DNA from 4 places in the Comamonas sp. B-9 genome. Region 1 is predicted to be linked to each of the others. Evidence: predicted binding sites of a transcription regulator. Region 1 holds the regulator's gene; each other region holds the start of a gene.

The links. Region 1 encodes FNR, which switches genes on or off when oxygen is low (the NO sensors DNR and NnrR bind a similar motif). Its sites were predicted from a motif close to TTGATNNNNATCAA; they were not measured.
Region 2: a site for FNR is predicted at 4,061-4,074, ahead of H928_RS0125430 (universal stress protein). Genes of this name have one in related genera too.
Region 3: a site for FNR is predicted at 4,682-4,695, ahead of H928_RS0122210 (universal stress protein). Genes of this name have one in related genera too.
Region 4: a site for FNR is predicted at 1,029-1,042, ahead of H928_RS0114050 (hemerythrin domain-containing protein). Genes of this name have one in related genera too.

What each region holds. Positions count from the first base shown of each region.
Region 1 is NZ_KE148585.1:5,881-12,707, reverse strand. It holds gene H928_RS0113950 (tripartite tricarboxylate transporter substrate-binding protein) at 1-105, shown strand, start outside; gene H928_RS0113945 (enoyl-CoA hydratase/isomerase family protein) at 122-913, shown strand; gene H928_RS0113940 (malonyl-CoA synthase) at 980-2,536, shown strand; gene H928_RS0113935 (universal stress protein) at 2,647-3,090, opposite strand; gene fnr (fumarate/nitrate reduction transcriptional regulator Fnr) at 3,246-3,968, opposite strand; gene hemN (oxygen-independent coproporphyrinogen III oxidase) at 4,119-5,501, shown strand; gene H928_RS0113920 (sulfite exporter TauE/SafE family protein) at 5,518-6,339, opposite strand.
Region 2 is NZ_KE148681.1:2,443-9,269, forward strand. It holds gene H928_RS0125410 (phosphoenolpyruvate carboxykinase (GTP)) at 1-936, shown strand, start outside; gene H928_RS0125415 (hypothetical protein) at 1,321-1,731, opposite strand; gene H928_RS0125420 (LysR family transcriptional regulator) at 1,905-2,882, shown strand; gene H928_RS0125425 (metallophosphoesterase) at 2,925-3,770, shown strand; gene H928_RS0125430 (universal stress protein) at 4,228-4,650, shown strand; gene H928_RS0125435 (LysR family transcriptional regulator ArgP) at 4,824-5,768, opposite strand; gene H928_RS0125440 (D-amino acid dehydrogenase) at 5,823-6,827, shown strand, end outside.
Region 3 is NZ_KE148657.1:83,920-90,746, reverse strand. It holds gene H928_RS0122240 (sensor histidine kinase) at 1-1,214, shown strand, start outside; gene H928_RS0122235 (DUF1428 domain-containing protein) at 1,262-1,624, opposite strand; gene H928_RS0122230 (SRPBCC family protein) at 1,692-2,159, opposite strand; gene H928_RS0122225 (VOC family protein) at 2,211-2,669, opposite strand; gene H928_RS0122220 (NAD-dependent deacylase) at 2,854-3,627, shown strand; gene H928_RS0122215 (aldo/keto reductase) at 3,647-4,609, opposite strand; gene H928_RS0122210 (universal stress protein) at 4,804-5,241, shown strand; gene H928_RS0122205 (2OG-Fe dioxygenase family protein) at 5,380-6,129, shown strand; gene H928_RS0122200 (tripartite tricarboxylate transporter substrate binding protein) at 6,222-6,827, opposite strand, start outside.
Region 4 is NZ_KE148586.1:489-2,924, forward strand. It holds partial or broken gene H928_RS27795 (type IV pili methyl-accepting chemotaxis transducer N-terminal domain-containing protein) at 1-421, opposite strand, end outside; gene H928_RS0114050 (hemerythrin domain-containing protein) at 418-975, opposite strand; gene H928_RS30835 (DUF3079 domain-containing protein) at 1,109-1,315, shown strand; partial or broken gene H928_RS0114055 (peptidylprolyl isomerase) at 2,117-2,436, opposite strand, start outside.

The sequences.
Region 1 (6,827 bases):
GCGGAATATGGCAGCATGACGCAGCCGCAGTTTGCCGCCTTTGTGGCCGACGAGGTCAAGCGCTGGGCCGAGGTGGTCAAGGCCTCGGGCGCGAAGATTGAATGACAAGAGGAGCGAGATGATGGCGGGGCAGGTTCGTGTGCAATCGTGGGTGGTGGGCGAGGAGGCATCCCGCGCGCAGGTCGTGCGCGTGGTGCTGGACCATGCGGGCAAGCGCAATGCCATGTCGCGTGCGATGTGGCGCCAGCTGCGCCGCGTGTTTGAGGACCTGCAGCGCCAGCCCGGGCTGCGCTGCATCGTGCTGCAAGGCGAGGGCGAGGCCTTTTGCGCCGGTGGCGATATCTCGGAGTACGCCGGCTTTCGCTTTCAGCCAGAGAGCCTGGCCGCCTTCCACGAAGGCGAGGTCTGGCCGGCGCTCAACGCCATGCTGCAATGCGATGTGCCGCTGGTCGCTGCCATTGACGGCGCCTGCATGGGCGCGGGCGTGGAGCTGGCCAGCTGCTGCGACACCCGCCTGGCAACAGACAGAGCCCAGTTTGGCGCGCCGATTGCCAAGCTGGGCTTTCCGATGGCGCCCAAGGAGGCGGCGCTGGTGCTGAGCCAGGTGGGGCCTGCCAAGACGCGGCAGATGCTGCTGGAGGCAGCGGTCTTTGGCGCCGAGCAGATGCTGGCCTCGGGCTTTTTGAGCCAGGTGTACCCCGCTCAAGACCTGCACGCCCAGCTGGAACGCAGCGTCGCCCGCATCTGCGGCCTGGCGCCCCAGGCCGCCCGCATGACCAAGCAGCTGCTGCGTGCGCTGGCCGAAGGCGATGCCCAGGCCCCGGTGCTGCAGCAGCCCTATGCCTATGCCGATTCGGCAGAACACCGCGAAGGCATTGCTGCCTTTGTCGCCAAAAGAGCAGCCCAGTTTTGACCGTGCCTGCGCTGGCCACCGGCCAGGCCGCAGGCGCCAAGGAAACCACCAACCAAGTAGACAAATATGACCAACGACAACCTGTTCTGCGCCCTGCGCGCGGCCTTTCCTGAGGACCTCGATGCCATCGCCGTGGAGACCACCTCGGCCAGCGGTGAGCCGCTGAACTACAGCTGGCGCGATCTGGACCGCATGAGCGCGCGCATCGCCAACCTGCTCGATTCGCTGAATATTCCTTCCGGCAGCCGCGTAGCGGTGCAGGTGGAAAAGTCGGTCGAAGCGATGGCGCTGTACCTGGCCACCTTGCGCGCCGGCCATGTGTTTCTGCCGCTCAACACCGCCTACCAAAGCGCCGAGATCGAGTACTTTGTCACCAATGCTGAGCCGGCCGTGGTGGTCTGCTCGCCGGCCAACTTTGGCTGGGTCTCCAAGATCGCCTTCCAGTGCGGCACGCAAAGCGTGTTCACCTTGGGCGATGACCGCAGCGGCACGCTGCTGGAGCGTGCGGTGCACTGCGCCGATGCGCACACGCCCGCGCAGAAATCTGCCGACGACATGGCCGCCATTCTCTACACCAGTGGCACCACCGGGCGCAGCAAGGGTGCGATGCTGAGCCACGGCAACCTGCTGAGCAATGCAGTGATGCTCAAGGACTACTGGGGCTGGAAAAAGGGCGATGTGCTGATCCATGCGCTGCCGATCTTCCATGTGCATGGCCTGTTTGTCGCGATCCATGCGGCCTTGCTCAATGGCAGCAAGATGGTCTGGTTTGCCAAGTTCGAGCCCAAGGCGGTGATTGCCGCGATGGCGCGGGCGACCGTCTTCATGGGCGTGCCGACCCTGTATGTGCGCCTGCTGGCCGAGCCGGGCCTGACCAAGGCGGCGGCCCAGCACATGCGTTTGTTCATCTCCGGCTCGGCGCCGTTGCTGATCGAGACCTTCCGCGACTGGCAGACCCGTACCGGCCACACGATTTTGGAGCGCTATGGCATGAGCGAGACCATCATGCTGGTCTCCAACCCCTACCAGGCCGATGCCCGCCATGGCGGCCAGGATGAGCGCCGGGGCGGCACGGTGGGCTTTGCGCTGCCGGGTGTGGGCGTGCGGGTGCAGGGCGATGACGGCCAGGCGCTGGGCGCCGACGAGATCGGTCATATCCAGGTGCAAGGCCCCAATGTGTTCAGCGGCTACTGGCGCATGCCCGAGAAGACCGCGCAGGAGTTCACGGCCGACGGCTGGTTCAAGACCGGTGACGTGGGCAAGATTGATGCGCGTGGCTATGTGACCATCGTCGGCCGCAGCAAGGACCTGATCATCTCCGGCGGCTACAACGTCTACCCGGCCGAGATCGAGGGCTTCATCAACGAACTGCCGGGCGTGGCCGAAAGCGCGCTGGTCGGCGTGCCACACCCCGATTTTGGCGAAGTGGGCGTGGCCGTGGTCATTGCCAAGGCGGGCCAGCAGCTCGATGCCGAGGGCATCATTGCGACTTTGAAAAAGCAGCTGGCCAACTTCAAGATTCCCAAGCGCTGCTTTGTCGTGGGCGAGCTGCCACGCAACACCATGGGCAAGGTGCAAAAGAACCTGCTGCGCGACCAGTACCAGGGCCTGTTCAAGGGCTGATGCGCCCATGATGGCGGCCTGCGCCGCCATGACAAAACCCTCGCGCTGTGGCAGCCAAGAAGCTGCCGCAGGCGAGGGTTTGCTATTGGGCGGATGCGCTTAGGTGGCGATCAGCGCAGCACCAGCACCGGTATCGTCGCATGGGTCAGCACATGCTGGGTTTCGCTGCCCAGCAGCAGGCGCTTCAAGCCCCGGTAGCCGTGCGATGCCATGACGATCAGGTCGCAGTTTTCCTTTTTCGCCGTCTCCAGCAGCGCCTCGGCAATCATGTCGGACTTGATCACCAGGGTCTTGATGGGCACGCCGGTGGCAGCGCCTTCGGCCACCACCTTGTCGACAATGCCCTGGGCGGCGCGTTCCCAGCCGTCCTCGATGCGCGCAATGTCATCGGGGTTTTGCATGGTGCTGCCCTCGAAGTAGCTGCGCGGGTAGTTGGGCGAGATGTTGACGGCGGTGACCGTGGCGTGGCTCAGCTTGGCCAGCGCGAGGGCGTGGCGGACGGCCTTCTCAGACAGCTCAGAGCCATCGGTGGCAAGCAGGATATGTTGGTACATGGCAGGCTCCTTTCAGGTCAGACGTAGGGCAGAGCCGCTGTTGCGCAGCCTTGCCGTGGCTTCAACACAGAGCATCGCCGCTTGCGGCTTGAGCGGATGTCGGATCAGACCGCGTTTGTATCCGCTGACGCGGCGACTTGGAATAGCTGCTTAGCTTAGGCCGAGCAGGCCTGGGTGTTGATCAGGCCCTGGAGCTTGTCGGTGTCCAGAATGCGCACATGGCGCTGCTTGACCTCGATGATGTTCTCCTCGGCAAACTTGGAGAAGGTGCGGCTGACGGTCTCGAGCTTGAGGCCCAGGTAGCTGCCGATTTCCTCGCGTGTCATGCGCAGGATCAGCTCATGCTGCGAAAAGCCCCGGGCATGCAGGCGCTGCACCAGGTTCAGCAAGAAGGCGGCCAGGCGCTCTTCGGCGCGCATGCTGCCCAGCAGCAGCATGACGCCATGCTCGCGCACGATCTCGCGGCTCATGACCTTGTGCACATGGTGCTGCAAGGCGGTCACTTCGCGCGACAGGTCTTCGAGCGAGGAGTAGGGCATCACGCAGACTTCGGCGTCTTCCAGCGCAATCGCGTCGCAGGAATGGCGGTCGTTGACGATGCCGTCAAGCCCGATGATCTCGCCCGCCATCTGAAAGCCGGTGACCTGGTCGCGCCCGTCTTCGGTGGCGATGCTGGTCTTGAAAAAGCCGGTGCGAATCGCATAGAGGGAGGTGAAGGTCTCACCGTTGCGGAACAGCGCGCTGCCGCGCTTGATCTTGCGGCGGGTGGCGACGATCTCGTCGATGCGCTCCATTTGTTCGGCCGACAGTCCCACGGGCATGCACAGCTCGCGCAAATTGCAGTTGGAGCACACCACTTTGATGGAGTTGGATGTCATGTATCAATACCCGTGAACAAATATTCATGTAGGAACGGCGTTCCTCGTATGCGCCTATTGTGCGTGCAGGCGCCAAATGGGTTCTTGATGTACATCAAGGACGCGTGGCAGAGCTTGGGGCACATTGGGTGTCCGCTAGGAAGAAGCCACATGATTTCCCTGACCCCCGACCTGCTGCGCCGTTTTGATGTTCCCGGCCCCCGTTACACCTCGTATCCTACCGCAGACCGATTTGTTGAAGCCTTTGCTGCGAATGAGTACAAGCAGGCGCTGGCGCAACGCGGCACCGGCCTGGCTGGCAGGCTCGCTCCGCTGTCCTTGTATGTGCATGTGCCGTTCTGCGCCTCGCTGTGCTACTACTGCGCCTGCAACAAGATCATCACCAAGCATGCCGAGCGGGCCGACGAGTACCTGGACTACCTCGAGCGTGAGCTGGACCTGCAGCTGGCCCATGTCAGTGCCCGCCCCACCATCAGCCAGCTGCACCTGGGCGGCGGCTCGCCCACGTTTTTGACCGATGCCGGCCTCAGCCGCCTGATGGACATGGTCAAGCAGCGTTTTCATCTGCAGCCCGGTGGCGAGTACTCGATCGAGGTGGACCCGCGCACCGTGAGCCGCGAGCGCCTCCAGCACCTCTACCAGCTGGGCTTTAACCGGCTGAGCTTTGGCGTGCAGGATTTTGACCCGCTGGTGCAAAAGGCCGTGCACCGCGAGCAGCCCGCCGACCAGGTGTTTGCCTTGGTCGAGCAGGCGCGTGAGATCGGCTTTGAATCTATCAATATCGATCTGATCTATGGTCTACCCCAGCAAAGCCCGGCCAGCTTTGTGCGCACGATGGAGCAGGTCAATGCGCTGCGGCCCGACCGCATTGCGCTCTACGCCTATGCGCACCTGCCCGAGCGCTTCAAGCCCCAGCGCCGCATCCAGGCGCAGGACCTGCCCAGCCCGGCCGACAAGCTGGCCATGCTGGCCCAGGCCCTGGCCGCGCTGGAAGGCGCCGGTTATGTGTATGTGGGCATGGACCATTTCGCCTTGCCCGACGATGCCTTGGCGGTGGCCAAGCGCCAAGGGCGCCTGCACCGCAACTTTCAGGGCTACAGCACCCAGCCCGATTGCGATCTGCTGGCGCTGGGCGTGTCGGCCATCGGCCGCATTGGCGCGACCTACAGCCAGAATGCCAAGACCCTGGAGGAGTACTACGACCTGATCGACCAGGGCCAGATCCCCGTGGTGCGGGGCCTGGCGCTGACGCGCGATGACCTGCTGCGCCGCGCGGTGATCATGGGCCTGATGTGCCAGGGGAGCCTGGCGATTGAATCGCTGGAGCAGGCCTGGCTGATTGATTTTGCCCAGTACTTTGCCGCCGAGCTGGCCCAACTGCGCGAGCTGCAGGACCAGGGCCTGGTGCAGCTGAGCGACGAGGCGATCAATGTGACCGAGCTGGGCTGGTACTTTGTGCGCGGCGTGGCCATGGTGTTCGACAAGAACCTGCAGGCCGACCGCAACCGGGCGCGCTTCTCGCGGATTATCTAGCCCGCTGTGGCAGGTCTCAGCCCTGCCAGGCCGCCAGGCTCTTGTAGAGCATGTACGCGGCCAGACACAGCAAGATGCCGCCAAAGATCTTCTTGAGCTGGCCCACCGGCAGGCGGTGGGCGGCACGGGCGCCCAGTGGCGCGGTCAGCACGCTGCAGGTGGCAATGGCGGCCAGGCCGGGCAGCCAGATATAGCCCAGCGAATGCGGTGGCAGGCCCTGCAGGTGCAGGCCGGCCACCATGAAGCCGATGACATTGGTGACCGCAATCGGAAAACCCAGCGCCGAGCTGGTGGCCACCGCGTTGTGCATCGGCACGCTGCACCAGGTCATGAAAGGCACGCTGATGAAGGCGCCACCGGCGCCCACCAGGCCCGAGAGGCAGCCGATCACGCCGCCAGCGGCCACCTGGCCGGCCGTGCCCGGCATGGCGCGCATGGCCTTGCTGTTGGGCTTGCGGAACATGCGCAGTGCCGAGTAACCAATGAACAGGCCAAAAAACAAACCCAGGTAGCTGCCCTTGAGCATCGCAAAAATGCCCAGGCTGGCCAGCAGGCCGCCCAGCACAATGCCCGGGGCCAGGCGTTTGACAAGGTCCCAGCGCACGGCGCCATGCTGGTGGTGGGCGCGCACGCTGGACACAGACGTGAAGACGATGGTCGCCATCGAGGTGGCAATCGCCATCTTGATCGCCAGCTCCGGCGCCACGCCCTGGCTGCCCAGGATGTAGGTGATGAAGGGCACCAGCACCATGCCGCCGCCAATGCCCAGCAGGCCCGCCAGAAATCCGCCGATCAGGCCCAGAAACGACAGCGGCAGCAAAACAAGAGGATCAGTCATGGCGCGCATTAAAAAGGCCACCTGAAACAGGTGGCCTGAAACCCCGCTGTCGCGGAGAGGAGAAGACAGGTTGGGCAGCCTGCCCGAAAAAATCAGGTGTTCGCAGCGGATCCACTGGACCGTCATCCTGAACCGGGGGTTCAGGTGGGCAAGGGCAACCTATCGTTGGGTTCATCTGACGCGAGACGATCACGCTCAATAGGTGATGTACCAAGCCCGTGCTCGTAGAGCATTGGTTCAAGGAACTATAAAGTCCAGCAGGGCTGCGAACGCCTCCATTGTAATCGCTCGCGCCTGCCGCACCCACCAAAACTGCATGTCAATGTGCCTGGATTGGTCAAAAAAGATAGCTGGCTATCTATATTGAGCAATGGAAAGGGTGGTATTTTGCGCGGAGGCATTGCATGGCGCCGCAATCTGGTGTTGGCGCCTGTTTGCCGACCAGCCTCAAGCGCTGGTGTCCAGGGTTTCGGCGGCCTTGGCAGGGG
Region 2 (6,827 bases), on a different contig from region 1:
GGCTCGCTGCGTGCGATCAACCCCGAAGCCGGCTACTTTGGCGTGGCCCCTGGCACCAACTACCACACCAACCCCAACTGCATGGCCAGCTTGGACAAGAACGTGATCTTCACCAACGTCGCGCTGACCGATGACGGCGATGTGTGGTGGGAAGGCATGGAAAAGGACAGCGGCCAGCTGCCCGAGCACCTGATCGACTGGCAAGGCAAGGACTGGACGCCCCAGATCGCCAAGGAAACCGGCGCCAAGGCCGCCCACCCCAATGCCCGCTTCACCGTCGCTGCCACGAACAACCCGGCGCTCGACGAAGCCTGGGACGACCCCAAGGGCGTGAAGATCGATGCCTTCATCTTTGGTGGCCGCCGCTCGACCACCGTGCCGCTGGTGACCGAGGCGCGCAACTGGAAGGAAGGCGTCTACATGGCTGCGACCATGGGCTCGGAAACCACCGCTGCCGCCTTTGGCGCGCAAGGCGTGGTGCGCCGCGATCCGTTCGCAATGCTGCCTTTCATGGGCTACAACATGAGCGACTACTTCGCCCACTGGCTGAACCTGGGCGACAAGCTCGAAGCCGCTGGCGCGCAGCTGCCCAAGATCTACACCACCAACTGGTTCCGCAAGGATGCCGCTGGCAAGTTCGTCTGGCCTGGCTACGGTGAGAACATGCGCGTGCTCAAGTGGATGCTCGACCGCCTCGAAGGCCAGGTGCAGGGCACGCAGACCGCCTTTGGTGTCGCGCCGCAGTACGCCGAGATCAACTGGACCGGCCTGGACTTCAATGCCGAGCAGTTCAAGACCGTCACCAACATCGACACCGCCGTCTGGACCGAAGAGCTGGCATCGCACCAGGCCCATTTCGACCACCTGGCCCAGCGCCTGCCCCAGGCGCTGCTGGACATCAAGGCCGATCTGGAAAAGCGCCTGGTCGCTGCTTGATCGGTAGCTGGCGAGCTCGCTGGTAGCCCCGCTGCCAGTGGCTGGGATAGCGCAACACAGCAAAACCCCGCATGTTTTAGGCATGCGGGGTTTTGTTTTGGGTGCTTGGTTTGTTGTGAGCGCGCTTGGACTCAGCGTCAGCGCATCGATGGAACTGTGGTTTGTTGCATACAGCCAGCATGTTGCGGGGCAGGAAAGTGCTTGCCAAGCGTTTTCCTAGCACCTGCGGCTTGCGCAGGCGGAGGTGTTCCGCAATCCCAAACCGCTGATCCACTTTGGATGAGATGCAGCCACCAGCAACAAAAAAGCCACGGCATGCCGTGGCTCTTGAAAAGGCAGATCGTGGCTGCCGGCGCTGGGGCTCTGGAGGAACCCCGGCGTTGATCAGTAGTTCTTGTGGTAGAACGAAACCGCTGCGTCGCTCATGGCGCGGTTCAGGTCAGCCATCACGCGGCTGTCTTGCAGGGCCACTTGCCAGGTCTTGTCGTCTTCCAGGGCGCGGCGGTGGCCTTCGTCCCAGCTGCGGCGGGCGGCGCGCAGGCTGCTGCTCAGGTTGCGGGCAGGGGCGGCCAGCAGGGCGATGGCGACAAAGGCGACAGCCCACAGCAGGGCCCAGCCAGCGATCCAGTGGCTACCGCCAGCGACGGAGTCCACCAGGCGGGTAGCAACCACCAGCACGGCAGCGACCAGCGCGGCCAGCATCAGCGATGCGCCAACGCCCTTGGTGCCGAAGGTGGTCTTGAGATGTTCAGCAGCACGTTCCACACGCAGAACGCCCGTGTGTTCGGTAGCCATGTCAGTGTGTACAAAACTGTTGGTCATGATGGATGTCTTTGGTATTAATGCTTCTTTGAAGCGATGAACGAAGTATAGGGTTTACCCTAGACGTTCTCAAATTTATCTTTTGAATCTGTATCATTCATGCCAGTGATGTATTGCGGTTCGCCCAGCGTTGCAAAGGATTGAAAATGCTGCCCCACCAATTTCGGCACCTGGACCTGAACCTCTTGCGTGTATTCGACGAGGTGATGAATGAGCGCAGCCTGACCCGGGCGGCCGACAAGCTGGCCATCACCCAGCCGGCAGTCAGCAATGCGATGCGGCGCCTGCGCGAGGCGCTGCATGACGAGCTGTTGGTGCGCAGCGGCCAGGGTGTGGAGCCCACGCCGCTGGCCAATGCGCTGTGGCCGGTGGTGCGCGAATCGCTGGCGCGCCTGCAGGCCAGCTTTGCACCGGAGCGCTTTGACCCCGCCCATGCGACCCAGGCCTTTGTCGTGGCGATGGCCGATGCGACCGCCGCCACCTTGCTGCCCAGCCTGATGCATATTCTGGAGACCGAGGCACCAGGCGTCTCTGTGCATGTGCAACCACTCACTACCCGGGATCCGCGCGAGGAGTTGGAAGCCGAGACCGCCGACCTGGCCGTGGGCTATTTCCCCTTTGTGCTCGCGGAGATGACGGCCCGCGCCCAGTCGGGGGACCTGGTGGATTTCGAGAGCCGGCGCCTCTATGACGGCGAATACCTCTGCGTGATGCGCAAGGATCACCCTTTGAGTGAGGGCTTGCTGACTTTGGAGCGCTACTGCGATGCGCGCCATATGCTGGTGAGCTTTTCCGGCCAGCCCTTTGGCTTTCTGGACGAGGCGCTGGCATCGATCGGCCGCAAACGCCGGGTGGTGCTGACGGTGAACCAGTACTTCACCGCCGCCCGCGTGGTGGCGCGCACCGATCTGCTGACCGTCCTGCCGCGCCACTTTGTGCCTGCCACCGGCATCGCCGATCTGCTGGCCTTCCAGCCGCTGCCGCTGCGCGTGGAGGCCGTGCATGTGGATGCGCTCTGGCGCAGCCGCAGCGGGCATATTCCGCCCTCGGCGCTGGAATGGATGCTGCACGCGCTGGAGCGCTCGGCCCGGGCGGCTTTTCCTGACCTGGAATTACCGATGTAGCGGGGCTGCAAGGCGCCAAAGCCCATGGTAGGCTTGGCGACCATGCACCTGCAAATTCTGTCCGACCTGCATCTGGAGACCCACCCCCATTTCCGTGCCCAGCCTGCGCCCGGTGCCCAGCTGCTGGTGCTGGCCGGCGACATTGGCTCCTACCAGAATGGCTCGATGCTGGACGATGCCGATTTTGGCCTCACCCAGTTCAGCCCGCAACAGGCCGGCGGCCATTGGCCCGAACCGGTGATCCTGGTGCCCGGCAACCATGAGTTCGACAACCAGGATTTCGATACCGCCCGGCTGCGCCTGCGTGCCAGTTGCGAAAAGCTGGGCATCACCATGCTCGACTGCGACACCCTGGTCATCGACGGCGTGCGCTTTATTGGCACCACGCTCTGGTCCGACTACGACGCCATTGCGCTGCACAACGGCGTGACCGAGCTGGGTGCGCTGATGAAGCAGCGCGAGAAGGCTTTCAAGGCCGCGAACTTTTACCTGACCAAGGCCCAGATGCAGCGCAATGGCCAGCCCTTCTTGGCCGCCGAGATGCGCGACGAAGCGCTGCGCTGCCAGGAATGGCTGCGCGCCGCTCTGGCCGAGCCCTTTGACGGCAAGACCGTCGTCATCACCCACTTTGCGCCCAGCCTGCGCAGCGCCGACCCGCGCTATGGGCTGACCCCGGGCACCGCCGGCTTTTGCAATGTGCTCGATGACCTGCTGCCCTATGCCGACCTCTGGATCCACGGCCATCTGCATGCGCCCAGCGACTATGTGGCCAAAGGCCAGCACAGCGATGGCCACCCCTGGCAATGCCGGGTGGTGGCCAACCCGCTGGGCTATGCGCGCAAGGGCGAGCAGGAAAGCTTCAATCCGCATTGCTTGGTGCGGGTGTAAAGCGACAGGCTCTCAGGGACTGCTTAGCGCGCCACCACTTCTCGCGCGGCTCCACAACATGGGTAAGGTTGCGGTTGTGTGCTTGGCGCTGACTAGCCTCTGCGGCGCCGCCATGTCTTGAACGGCCGCTTATATCCCGCGTATTCATCTCCATTTTGCATACCGTGTCCCTAAAACAGTTATTGAGGCGCATTTCAGCAGCAAAACGTTTACGTCGACAGTTCTTCTCTGAGGCGTGCTTAGCATCTTCGATCAAATCCAAGGGTTTTTACCTAAATTTATCGCCGCGCCTGATGCACATCAATGCCCGTTTGACGGTAAATCTATAAGCTGATACACATGATTTAGCCTGAAAAGCGCGTTCTCGCTGATGGAGCGCGGGTTTGCCAGGCCACAGTCCAGCGTTGGTGGCGCCACCGGTGTTGGGTCCCTCACCCCTTTTTGAAGGAGTCAAGGCATGCGTATTTTGTTGGCCGTTGATGGCAGCCCCTACACCCAGAAGATGCTCGATTACCTGGCAGCGCACGCAGAGTGGCTGACGCCCAACCACCATTACACGGTGCTCACGGTGCAGCCCTTGCTGCCGCCCCGGGCCGCCAAGGCCTTGGGCAAGGCGCTGGTGGATGACTACCACAGCGAAGAGGCGCAGAAGGTGCTGGTGCCGGTGCAGGAGTTTCTGGCCGCCCACCAGGTCAAGGCCGTGGCCGAGACTGCTGTCGGCCCGATCTCGCAGACCATTGCCGAGACGGCCGATAAGGGTGGCTATGACCTGCTGATCATGGGCACCCGGGGCCATGGTGCGCTGGCCAAGCTGGTGCTGGGCTCGGTGGCGACCCAGGTGCTGGCCGAGAGCAAGCTGCCGGTATTGCTGATTCGGTAAATGGATCAGATCATGCGTCTGTCATTTGCTATTCACCATATAGCAATACTTGGCGTGGATACTGCACAAGCAATGGATTTCACTGATGAGGGAGGGATGGAACCACCGGTGCGATGAATGCCTGTGGACATCCGGAAACTGCTTGCATCCCCCTGGGGTGCAGGCAGTTTTTTTTATGCCTTGACGGTGGCGCGCGCGGCGGCCGTGGGCGGCGCCAGGCTGCTCTTGGCGCTGTGCACCATCGCGTCGCTCAGGGCGCCCAGCAAGGCCGACTGCAGGTTCCAGCAGTGCCAGTACAGGTCAACGCGCAGCACCTGGGCCTCGGCCACATTGACCAGGCGGCCATCGGCGAGATAAGGGCGGGCCAGCAGCTCGGGCACCACGCCCACGCCCCAGCCAGCAGCCACGGCGCGCACCTGGGCTTCGGAGTTAGGCACATAGAGCTGGTGCAGGCCGACGGTCTTGAGGCCCATCGCGCGGGCGACAAACACGCGCTGCATGTCGTCCTTGCGGTTGTAGCTGAGAAACGGCAGGTGCTTGAAGTTGCTGCGGTTGATGCCCTGCGGCACATGCTGCTGGGCAAAACTGGGCGCTGCCACGGCGATGTAGTGCATGGCGCCCAGCGCGGTCACGCGGCAGCCGCGCAGCGCCTGCGGCATGGTGGTGACGCAGCCGAGCACCTCGCCGGTGCGCAGCAGCTCCAAGGTGTGGTCCTGGTCGTCGGTGATGATCTCCAGCGGCAGCTGCTGCAGCGCAATGTCCTGCAGCGCATCGAGCGCCCAGGTGGCAATGCTGTCGGCATTGATGGCAATCGAGATGGCCTCGTCATGCGCGCTGCGGCCCATGGCGTGGGGCAGCAGGCTGTGCAGCTCCTGCTCCAGGTCGGTGCGCAGCAGCCGCAGCTGCTGGGTGTGCTTGAGCAGCAGCTGGCCGGCAGCGGTGGGCCGCAGCGGGCGGCTGCGCACCACCAGCACCGAGCCGATCTGCGCCTCCAGCGCGCGCAGCCGCTGCGAGACGGCCGATTGCGTCACATTCAGGCGCAGCGCGGCCTTCTCGAAACCGCCTTCTTCAATCACGGCGGCCAGGCATTCCAGCGCGATCGGGTCCAGGTTGCTCATGGGGCTCCAGTATTAGCAGAACTGATGAATCTTGAAGAAGTTTAATTGCACTTTATGTTACAGCCAAGATGCCAGACACTGAGAGCCATGAAAGTCATCATCCTCGGCGCCGGCATCATCGGCACCAGCACTGCCTGGCATTTGCTGCAACTCGGCCATGACGTCACCGTCGTGGATCGCCAACCGGACGCGGCGCTGGAGACCAGCTATGCCAATGCCGCGCAGATCTCGGTGAGCTACTGCGAGCCCTGGGCCAACAAGCATGCCCCGCTCAAGGCGCTCAAGTGGATGTTCGACAAGGAGGCACCGCTGCTGCTGCGCCCCCATGCCGATCCGCAGCAATGGCGCTGGCTCACCCAGTTTCTGGCCGAGTGCAATGACCGCTCCTTTGCCCGCAATGTGCAGCAGATCGTCGCGCTGGGTGCCTACAGCCACAACGCCTTGAAGGCCGTGGTGGCGCAGACCGGCATCCAGTTCAACCGGCTCGAGCGCGGCATCGCCCACTTCTTCACCAGCGACGAAGCGGTGCAGGATGCGCAGATGGCCGTCGATCTGATGCGCCAGTACGGGGTGAACCGCCGCATGGTCAGCACCGAAGAGTTTTTGAAGATCGAGCCCGCCTTCAAGCCCTATGCCGCGCAGATCAAGGGTGGCACCTTTACCGAGAGCGACGAGAGCGGCGATGCGCGCGTGTTCACGCAAAAGCTCGCCCAGCTCTGCGCCCAGGGCGGCGTGCAGTTTCTCTACAACCACCGGGTCGAGCGGCTGAATGTGGCCGGCGGCGCGATCGATTCCGTCACCGTGCGCGCCACCGCAGCGGGCGCCGACAGCAGCCCACACACCTTGCAGGGCGATGCCGTCATCGTCGCCTGCGGCAGCTACACCGCGCCGCTGCTGCGCACCGTGGGCCTGAATGTCGCCATCTACCCGGGCAAGGGCTACAGCGCCACTCTGCCGATCTTGAAGCCCGAAGCTGCGCCCTTTGTCAGCTGCATTGATGATGGCAACAAGCTGGCGATGAGCCGCCTGGGCAATGAGCTGCGCGTGGCCGGTACCATC
Region 3 (6,827 bases), on a different contig from region 1:
AGGCAGCCGGCGGCAGCGACGAGTTCAGCGCCATTTTCTCGGGCTGGTACTGGCAGCTGCAGGGCCAGGCGCCTGCGCAACTGCGCACGGCTGCTGCGCCGGTCGTGTTGGCGCGTTCGCGCTCGCTGTGGGACCAGCCCGACCTGGTGGTAAAGCGGGCAGGGCTCTGGGGCAGCGAGCGCTTGCAGCAGGCCCTGGGCCCGCAGCAGGAGCCGCTGTGGGTGCAGCATTTTTCGCTGCAGCTGGCGGCGGGTGCCGCGCCGATGCACCTGCAGGTCTTTGGCCCGGCTCAGCCGCTGATCGCCAGCCTGCGCCGCATTGACCAGATTCTCTGGATCACCGGCGCCATGCTGCTCTTGCTGATTGGCGCGCTGGTCTGGCTGCAGCTGCGCGTGGGCCTGGCGCCGCTCAAGCGCCTGGTCGATGTGATTGCCGGCCTGGGCAAGCCGCTGCCCGGCGCGGCGCCCGCCACCGAGCAGATTGCCCAGCTGCCGCTGGGCGCTGACCTGCAGCCTTTGCAGCAGGAACTGGCCGCCTTGCTCGCGCGCAACACCCAGGTGGTGGAACGCTCACGCTCGCACGCGGCCGACCTGAACCATGCGCTGAAAAAACCCTTGTCGCTGCTGATGGCCCATGCCGGCAGTGGGGCAGCCCTGCCGGCGGACCTGGTGCTGCAGCAGACCACGGCGATGGCGCGGCTGATTGACCGCTACCAGGCCCGCACCTTCAGCGATGCCACCTTGGTGCACGGCCCAAGCGCCGGCCTGCCTGTGGATGTGCTGGCCTGCGCGCGGCAGATGCTGGCGATGCTGCGCCAGCTGCACCAGGCGAGTGACCTGGACTGGCAGCTGGTGGAGGAGGCTAGCCCGCTGTGGTGGCGGGGCGAGCGCGCCGATCTGGAGGAGCTGCTGGGCAATCTGCTGGATAACGCGGGCAAATGGGCTGCCTCGCAGGTGCGGCTGACGGTGCAGCGCAACGCCAGCCAAGGCCTGGTGCTGCAGGTGGAAGACGATGGCCCGGGCATGACAGCCGCGCAAATGCAGGCAGCTGGCGCGCGGGGCCAGCGTTTTGATGAAACGGTGGCCGGCACGGGCCTGGGCCTGTCGATTGCCCAGCAGATCGTGCAAGGCTACGAAGGCCAGTTGCAATTGCGCAAGAGCGAGGCCTTGAAGGGGCTGCTGGTACATGTGGAGATGGCCGGCGTAGTGGCCTGATACGGCGCAGCGGCCCCAGGGTGGCCCAGGTGGCCCGGGTGGCCTTGTCAAGTCCCCAACTGCACGACCGGCGCGAATCCGCCAAAGATCATCCGCTTGGCATCAAACGGCATATTGGCCGGTTGCAGGTCCGCCAGGCGCGGGTCGGCCATCACTGCAGCATTGATACGGTCGCGCTCGGCGCGCGAGGTGTAGACGATCCAGGAAAAGCAGGCGACCTCATCGGACTGGAGCTTGACCGCCATCGGAAACGAGGTGACTTCGCCGTCAGGCACATCGTCCCCCACACATTCCCAGTACTGCAGCGCGCCGTGCTCCATCCAGACCTTGCCAGCGGCCTCGGCCATCGCGCGGTAGGCATCGAGATTGGCGCGGGGCACGGGCAGTACAAATCCATCGACATAGGGCATGGTGGTCTCCTGGGCGCTCAACGGCGCCGTTATGCGTGGGCGCTATATCGCAGCGAGCGAGCCTTTGCTACAGCGTGGCAGCCAGGGCGACCAACTGGTCGGTGGCCGTGCCCCAACCGGTGTGGAAGCCCATGGCCTCGTGCTGCTTGCGGCTCTCTTCGCTCCAATGCCGCACGGTCGCGGTGTAGCGCGTCTGGCCGCCATCGGGCTCAAACTCGATGATGGCGGTCATAAAGGGTTTGGCGCTTGGCACCCAGCCAGCGGTATAGGCATCGGTAAACACCAGCCTGCGCTCGGGCACCACCTCCAGGTACACGCCGGCATTGGGGTATTCGTTGCCTTGCGGGTCGCACATGACGATCTGGCTGCCGCCGCCCACGCGTACATCGATGTCGGCGCTGGCAATCGTCCAGGGTTTGGGCACAAACCATTGGGCCAGCAGTGCAGGCTCGGTCCAGCAGCGGTAGAGGGTGGCGGCGGGGACGTTGATCAGGCGGCTGAGCACCAGATCGTGGAGATGGGGCTGTACGGACATGGTGGCTGGCTTGGTGCGTTTTGCGGGTCTGGCAGTGGGATGGAAAGGGCCTCAGGCCGCGGGCTGCGTTTGGACATTCACCATCCAGGGCGTGCCAAAACGGTCGGTGACCATGCCAAAGCCGGGCGACCAGAAGGTGGCAGAAAACGGCATCGCAACCTGGCCACCATCCGCCAGACCGTTGAAGATGCGCTCGCCATCGGCTGCGGAATCCACACCGATGGAGACCCACATGCCCTGGGGTTTGGCATAGCCGCCGCCGCAGGTCTCGGCGCTGGCGCCGGGCATCGCAGGCATGGTGTCCGAGGCCATGATCGCCTGGCTGCCCACTTGCAGATGGGCGTGCATCAGGCGGGATTGCGCCTCGGGCGGGAGCTGCGGCATGCCTTCGCCAGGCGGCATGTCGCTAAAGCGCATCTGGTGCATGATCTGGCCGCCAAACAGCTGGGCGTAAAAGGCCATGGCTTCGGCGCAATCGCCATCAAAGTTCAGATAGGGGATGAATTGCATTCTTGTCTCCTGGTCGTGGGTCAGCCATTCTGGGCTCGGCCCGTCCATCGTGTCCATCTCCAAATCGTGATGAGCGTTTCTGAATGTAAGCCGCTAGAGCTCGCCCTGCACGGCGATGCTGGACTGGAGCGGTGGAGCCCAAGCCTTGCCGTATGCTGGGCGCCTGTTCTTCACTGCCGCCTCTATGTCTTTTGATCCCTTGGATACCTCCGCAGCGCTGCCGCTTGCCGATACAGAAATTGCCAGCCTGCGACAGCGCTTGCACAATGCGCGGCATCTGCTGGTGCTGACGGGCGCAGGGGCCAGTGCGGAGTCCGGTGTACCGACCTTCCGCGATGCGCAGACGGGCTACTGGGCGCAGTTCAGCCCCGAGGAGATGGCCAGCGAGGCGGGTTTTCTGGCCCATCCGCAGCGGGTCTGGGACTGGTACCAGTACCGCCGTGATCTGGTCCGCCAGGTGATGCCCAATGCCGGCCATGTGGCGCTGGCCCAATGGCAGGCGCGCCACCCCGGCCGGATGACCCTGGTCACGCAGAACGTCGATGGCCTGCACCAGCGTGCGGGCAGTACGCCAGTGCTGTGCCTGCATGGCAATCTGATGGACAACCGCTGGCTGCTGCCGCCCAAGCCCTGTTGCGATGCCCGCTTTACCGAAGGCGATGCGCCGCCGCAATGCCCTGGCTGCGGCAACTACCTGCGCCCGGCGGTGGTCTGGTTTGGCGAGGCCTTGCCCCATGCCGAGCTGCAGCAGGCGCAAGATGCCGCCAAGGCCTGTGACCTGATGCTGGTGATTGGCACCTCCGGCCATGTCTACCCGGCGGCCGGACTGGCCCATATCGCCGCCCGGGGCGGCGCCCATGTGGTGGTCATCAACCCCGAGCCGACCGCACTCGACAGCGTGGCCGACCGCTGCTGGCGCCTGCCTTCGGCACAGATTTTGCCGGCGCTGCTGGCCTAGGCTTGTCGCTTGCCTTCGCTCAAGCCTCGGCGCTGGCGGCGTTGAGTGTGGCCATCGCATCGGCATCGAGCTGCAACTGGCTGGCACGGATCAGCGACTGCAGCTGCTCGAGGTTGCTGGCGCTGGCAATCGGCGAGGCAATGGCCGGCTGGCGCATGACCCAGGCCACGGCCACCTCGCCCATCGGGGCGCCCGTGCGGCTGCTCACCTGTTCGAGCGCGGCCAGAATGCGCAAGCCCCGGTCGTTCAGATACAGCTGGGTGGTCTTGGCGCCGCGCGGGCTTTTGCTCGCGTCCTCGGCCTTGCGGTACTTACCGGTCAAAAAGCCGGCAGCCAGGCTGTAGAAATTGATGACGCCCACGCCCTGCGCAACGCACAGCGGCTGCAGCTCTTGCTCGAACACGGCACGGTCGTAGAGGTTGAAAAGCGGCTGCAGGCTCTCATAGCGCGCCAGGCCATGCTGCTCGCTGGTCTGCAGCGCCTGGGCCAAACGCGCTGCGCTGTAGTTGCTGGCGCCCACGGCGCGCAGCTTGCCCTCGGCAATCAGTTCGCCAAAGGTGCCCATCACATCGGCCAGCGGTACCTGCGCGTCGTCGTCATGCGATTGGTAGAGGTCGATGTAATCGGTCTGCAGGCGCTGCAAGGAGGCATCGACCGCCTGGCGGATGTACTCCGGGCGCAGGCCGACCTTGCCATCGCCCATGTCCTTGCCGACCTTGGTGGCCAACACCACCTGCGCACGCTTGCCCGAGCTGCGCAGCCATTTGCCCAGCACGCGCTCCGATTCGCCGCCGCTGTGGCCAGGCGCCCAGCGCGAGTACACGTCAGCGGTATCAACAAAGTTCATGCCGGCATCCAGCCAGGCATCGAGTAGGCGAAAGCTGGTGGCCTCGTCAGTCGTCCAGCCAAACACATTGCCGCCCAGGCACAGCGGCGAGACTTGCAGAGGGGATCGGCCAAGAGAACGCAGGGATGTTGTCATAGCGAATACGCGCGTCAGTGCCCAGCAGGGCGGAGCAAACATTATGCGGCGCGGGCTGGCGCAGTGCTATCGTTGATGCAGCGCAAACCGCTCGCAATTGCCGCATAGGTGGCAGTGCTGCTGGGCCTGCCAGGTTTGCCGGGCCCTGCGTTTTAGAGTAAGTTATGCATGCAACAACAAAAAGGAGTGACACTATGTTCAAACATATTCTGGTGCCGGTCGATGGGTCTGCCACCTCCATGCTCGCCGTCAACAAAGCCGCCGGTCTTGCCAAGGCCTTTGGCAGCCAGGTCACTGCGGTGTATGTGATCGATCCCTATCCCTTTACCGGCGTGGGCGCCGATTTTGCCTATGGCCAGGCGCAGTACCTGTCTGCCGCCACTGCCGATGCGCACACTGCCTTGGATGCCGTCAAAACTGCGATGGAGCAGGCGGGCATCCCCGTCGATACCGTCATGGGCGAGGGCCACTCCGTGCACGATGGCGTGATGGAAGCCGTCAAAACCACGGGGGCCGACCTCATTGTCATGGGGTCGCATGGCCGCAAGGGCCTGGAAAAGCTGGTGCTGGGCAGCGTGACCCAGCGCGTGCTGAGTGACAGCCTGATCCCCGTGTTGGTGGTGCGCCAGTAACCTCTGCGGCGGCACCCGGCTTGCTGCCGTTTTCATTGAGGGGATGGCTACCGGGCAGCGCTGCGGCGCTGCCCAAAGTTGTGTAGCACGCAATGCTTTTGTGACCGCCGTAAGCTCGCCCGCTTGACGGAGTTTTACATGCAGTCCTTTCCTCCTCCTTATTGTGATGCCGACCAGGTGGACGGCACCTTGCGCGCCTATGGCTATGCGGTGCTCAGCCCTGCGGCCGTGGCGCAGTGGGCAGCCTGCCCACCCGATGCGCTGGCAGCACTCAGCAGCCACTGGGAGGCCATGCCCCATGATGCCTACCTGAAAGACGGTGGCCGCTACCGCAAGCGCCGCCATTCCTGCTATGTGGTGCAGGACGACCAGGTGCAGGCGGTGACGCACCGCGCCCACTGGCAGCCGGTGGAATACAACGCCTTGCATGGCGGCATGCAGCGCTGGTTTGAACCCGTCGCAGCCAGCACCCAGGTGCTGCCCGCCTGGCGCCAGATCATGCGGGCGCTGGGGCATACCGCGCAGGCGCTGTTTCCCAGCACTGGGCAGGCACCCTGGTACACCGAGGCCCACCAGTTCCGCATCGACACCGCCGAAGGCATTGGCAGGCCCACCCCCGAAGGCGCGCACCGCGATGGCGTGGACCTGGTGGCCGTGTTTCTCGTGGCACGCGAAGGCATCAAGGGCGGGGAGACCCGGGTGTTTGATGCCCAGGGCCCGCAAGGCCTGCGCTTTACCTTGACCGAGCCCTGGTCGCTGATGCTGCTCGACGATGCCCGCATGATTCATGAGAGCACACCGATCCAACCAGTGGGTGAGGAACCGGGCCACCGCGATACGCTGGTGGTGACCCTGCGCCGCGAGGCTTTCCAGGGAGACGGCGCCTGAAGGCTGGCATCGCCATTAGCCATTCGGGCCTTTGGCCTGGCCACAAAAAAGGGCACCTGCGAGGTGCCCTTGTCGTATGCCAGCCCTGGGGCTTACTGGATGGTCGCGCCCGAGGCCTCAACAATGGCCTTGGCGTCCTGGAAGTCCTTGTGGAAGAACTTGTCAAAGTCCGATACGGACATGGACTGGGGCTCGGCGCCTTGCGCCAGGATGGAATCCTGCACTTCCTTTTGGCCCAACAGCTTGTTGACCTCGGTGTTGAGCTTGCTGACGATGGGCGCGGGCAGGTTCTTGGGGCCAAACAGGCCATACCAGGTGCTCACATCAAAGCCCTTCATGCCCAGTTCCGCAACGGTAGGCACATCGGGCAGCGAGCTGCTGCGCTTGGCCGAGGTAACTGCCAGCGGACGCAGCTTGCCGGCCTTGATCTGGCCAATGGCCGAGGGCACGGACGACACCAGCAGATCGACGTTGCCGGACAGGGTATCGAGCAGCGCGGGGTTGGAGCCCTTGTACGGCACGTGGGTCAGCTTGACGCCGGCCGCCTTCTCAAACAGCACGCCAGCGATATGGATGCTGGTGCCATTGCCGGGCGAGCCATAGGTGATCTTGCCGGGATCGGCCTTGGCGGCGGCGATCACATCGTTCAAGGTCTTGAACTTGCTGTTTTCCGAAGTCGCGATGATGACCGGCGAGTA
Region 4 (2,436 bases), on a different contig from region 1:
GCTGGGCCGTGACCTCGGCCTGCACCACATGGCTGCCAGTCACCGGCTGCTGCCAGGCTGCGCGCAGCCGCTGCCAGCGTTGCTGCACGGCTTGCAGGGCGGCACGCGAGGCCGTATCGCGCGGCACCGACAGCGGCCGAGCGGCATCGCCCTTTTCCAGCAAGGCCAGGCTGGTGTCGAGCTGGCCGATCAGCAAGGCCAGGCGCTGCGGGCTCGCCTCCGGCAAGGCCTGCGCCAGCTGCCAGGTCTGCATGCGCATCCGCCCCGCTTCATTGACCGCCGCAGCCCCCCCTTCGAGCGACCAGGTCAGCCGCAAGGTCAGGCCAATCGCGACCAGCGCCATCAGCAGCAGCGCGCAACCAATGGCGCCGATCTTGACGGCCAGCGGCCGCTGGCGTGCTGGCTGCAGTTCCCCTTTCATGGCCCCGCCTCCGGGTAACGCACCCCGCGCCGCTGCGCCATCTCGCGCCCCATGGCGGCTTGCACGGCAGGCTCCAATTGCGCTTGCGCGCTGGGGTAGGCCTGCGTCTCCTCTGCCGCGATATGGCGCGTATAGACCTCGGCAAAATCCGCCCAGCGGCGCCGGGCCGCCACCAGCGCCTCGCCCGTCGGTGCATGGCCTGCTTGCACTGCCTGCAGATCCGCCCGTATCGTCGGCCACAGCGCCTCCATCTGCCGGTGTTCGGCCTGCAGCTGGTCGGCCAGCGCGCCCTGCCCTGCCGCCCGCAGTACGGGCAGCACATGCTGCTCTTCATCCTGGTGGTGCAAGGGCGCCGCCAGGTCAAAGTAGCGCTGCACATCAGCCGCCGCATCGCGCGCCTGGCCCTGCGCATCGCCGCCGCCCTGCTCGGCCAGGTAGGCACCCAGGCGGCCCAACAGATCCAGGCTGCGCGCCACCCGGCCGTGGCAGGCCTGCAGCATGCCGAACGGCTCCTCAAAGCCTGCTGTGGGTGGGGTGTTCAGGAGCTGTGTCACAGCCTCCATTTTCGCTGCCCATCGCTGCCTGTGCGTTGCGGTGTACGCCAAGCATGATCCAGGTCAAATTCTGCTGACTGGCGCAGGCGCACAGTGGTGCGGTACTGCTATATCTTTGCCCTGTTAGCTCTTTATGGCCAAACGTTTTCCTATCCATCCTGCACATCCTGAGCGGACTTGCTGGGGGTGTGACCGTTATTGCGCTGCGTCGTCCATGGCTTGTGGCAATGGGTCGGAGCGGTCGGCGCATCCGGTGGAGTTGTTTGGGCCCGATTGGGCGGAATGGGATCCTTTGGCTTCTCAGCCTGCTGAGGGTGCTGGTCTGCCAGGGCAGTCCTGATGGTTCGGCCAGCGGTCGGCATTCCATCGCTCTTGGCCATGCAGCCTTCTGCTGTGGCCTTCAGGCCGGAGGCCGGTTTTCGCCCGGCAGGCGACTCACTTTCTTGCTCGTGCAAGAAAGTAAGCAAAGAAACACGCCCCTGCTATCCGTGTCCCCAGTGCCTGCGGCACTGGGGCAACCTGCGATGCTCGACCCAGGGGCGTGCCGCATAACTCACTACGCGCCAAGGCGCTCCGTTCAAACAGATGCGGCAAGCATGACCACGAAGGCGTGTGTCCTTCGGCACACGCCCGCCCCTGGGTCTGTGCTTCTCGGCACGGCTAGAAGGGGGAAGAGGGATCCAGCAGCTGCAATGCCATCGCTGCGCTCGGCATGGAAGGGGACTACACCCCCTTCTGTATGCGCCTGTGATGGGGCGTTTGCGGGCTGGCATGCGCGCCCCAGCGCGCATGCTTCGTGAACTGACTCGCCGTGGCTGTTTGAACGGAGCGCTTCAGCGCGTAGTGAGTTCCACGGCGCAGCCCGCAAACGTCTCAGCACAGGTTGCCCCGCAGCGCAGCGGAGGGGTCGCAGACAGCAGGGGCGCACTTCTTTTGCTTACTTTTCTTTGGTCCGGCACTCCGGTGCGAGCAAGAAAAGTGAGTCGGCCGCCGGACGAAATCCGGCCTCTGTCCTTCGACAGAAAAATGGAGATAAAACGGCAGCTGAGTCCGTCAGCATCTCTTACTCGGAGGCTCCCGGCCTCTGTCGTTAGAACAAATGAGACTGCCAGACCTACGGCAGAGCAAACAAACAAAATAGCTACTGCACCAAAGGCGTCTTCGCCCCTTCCAAATCCACCCCCACCACCCGCGCCCGCCCAGCCAACAACCGCAAATACTGCGACAACCCCGTCGCAAAACTCTGCTGCCGCAACTGCTGCAACACAGCGGCCCGCACCTGCTCATAAGGCGGCACGGTGCCCGCATCGCGCTCCTGCACCTCCACCACATGCAGCCCAAAGCGGCTGTGCACCAGGCGCGGCAACACCCCCACCTCGGCATGGCCGAAAAGCTCGCGGGCGAACTCGGGGGCGCAGTCTTCGATGCGCAGCCAGCCCAGCTGGCCGCCCCGCGCGCCGC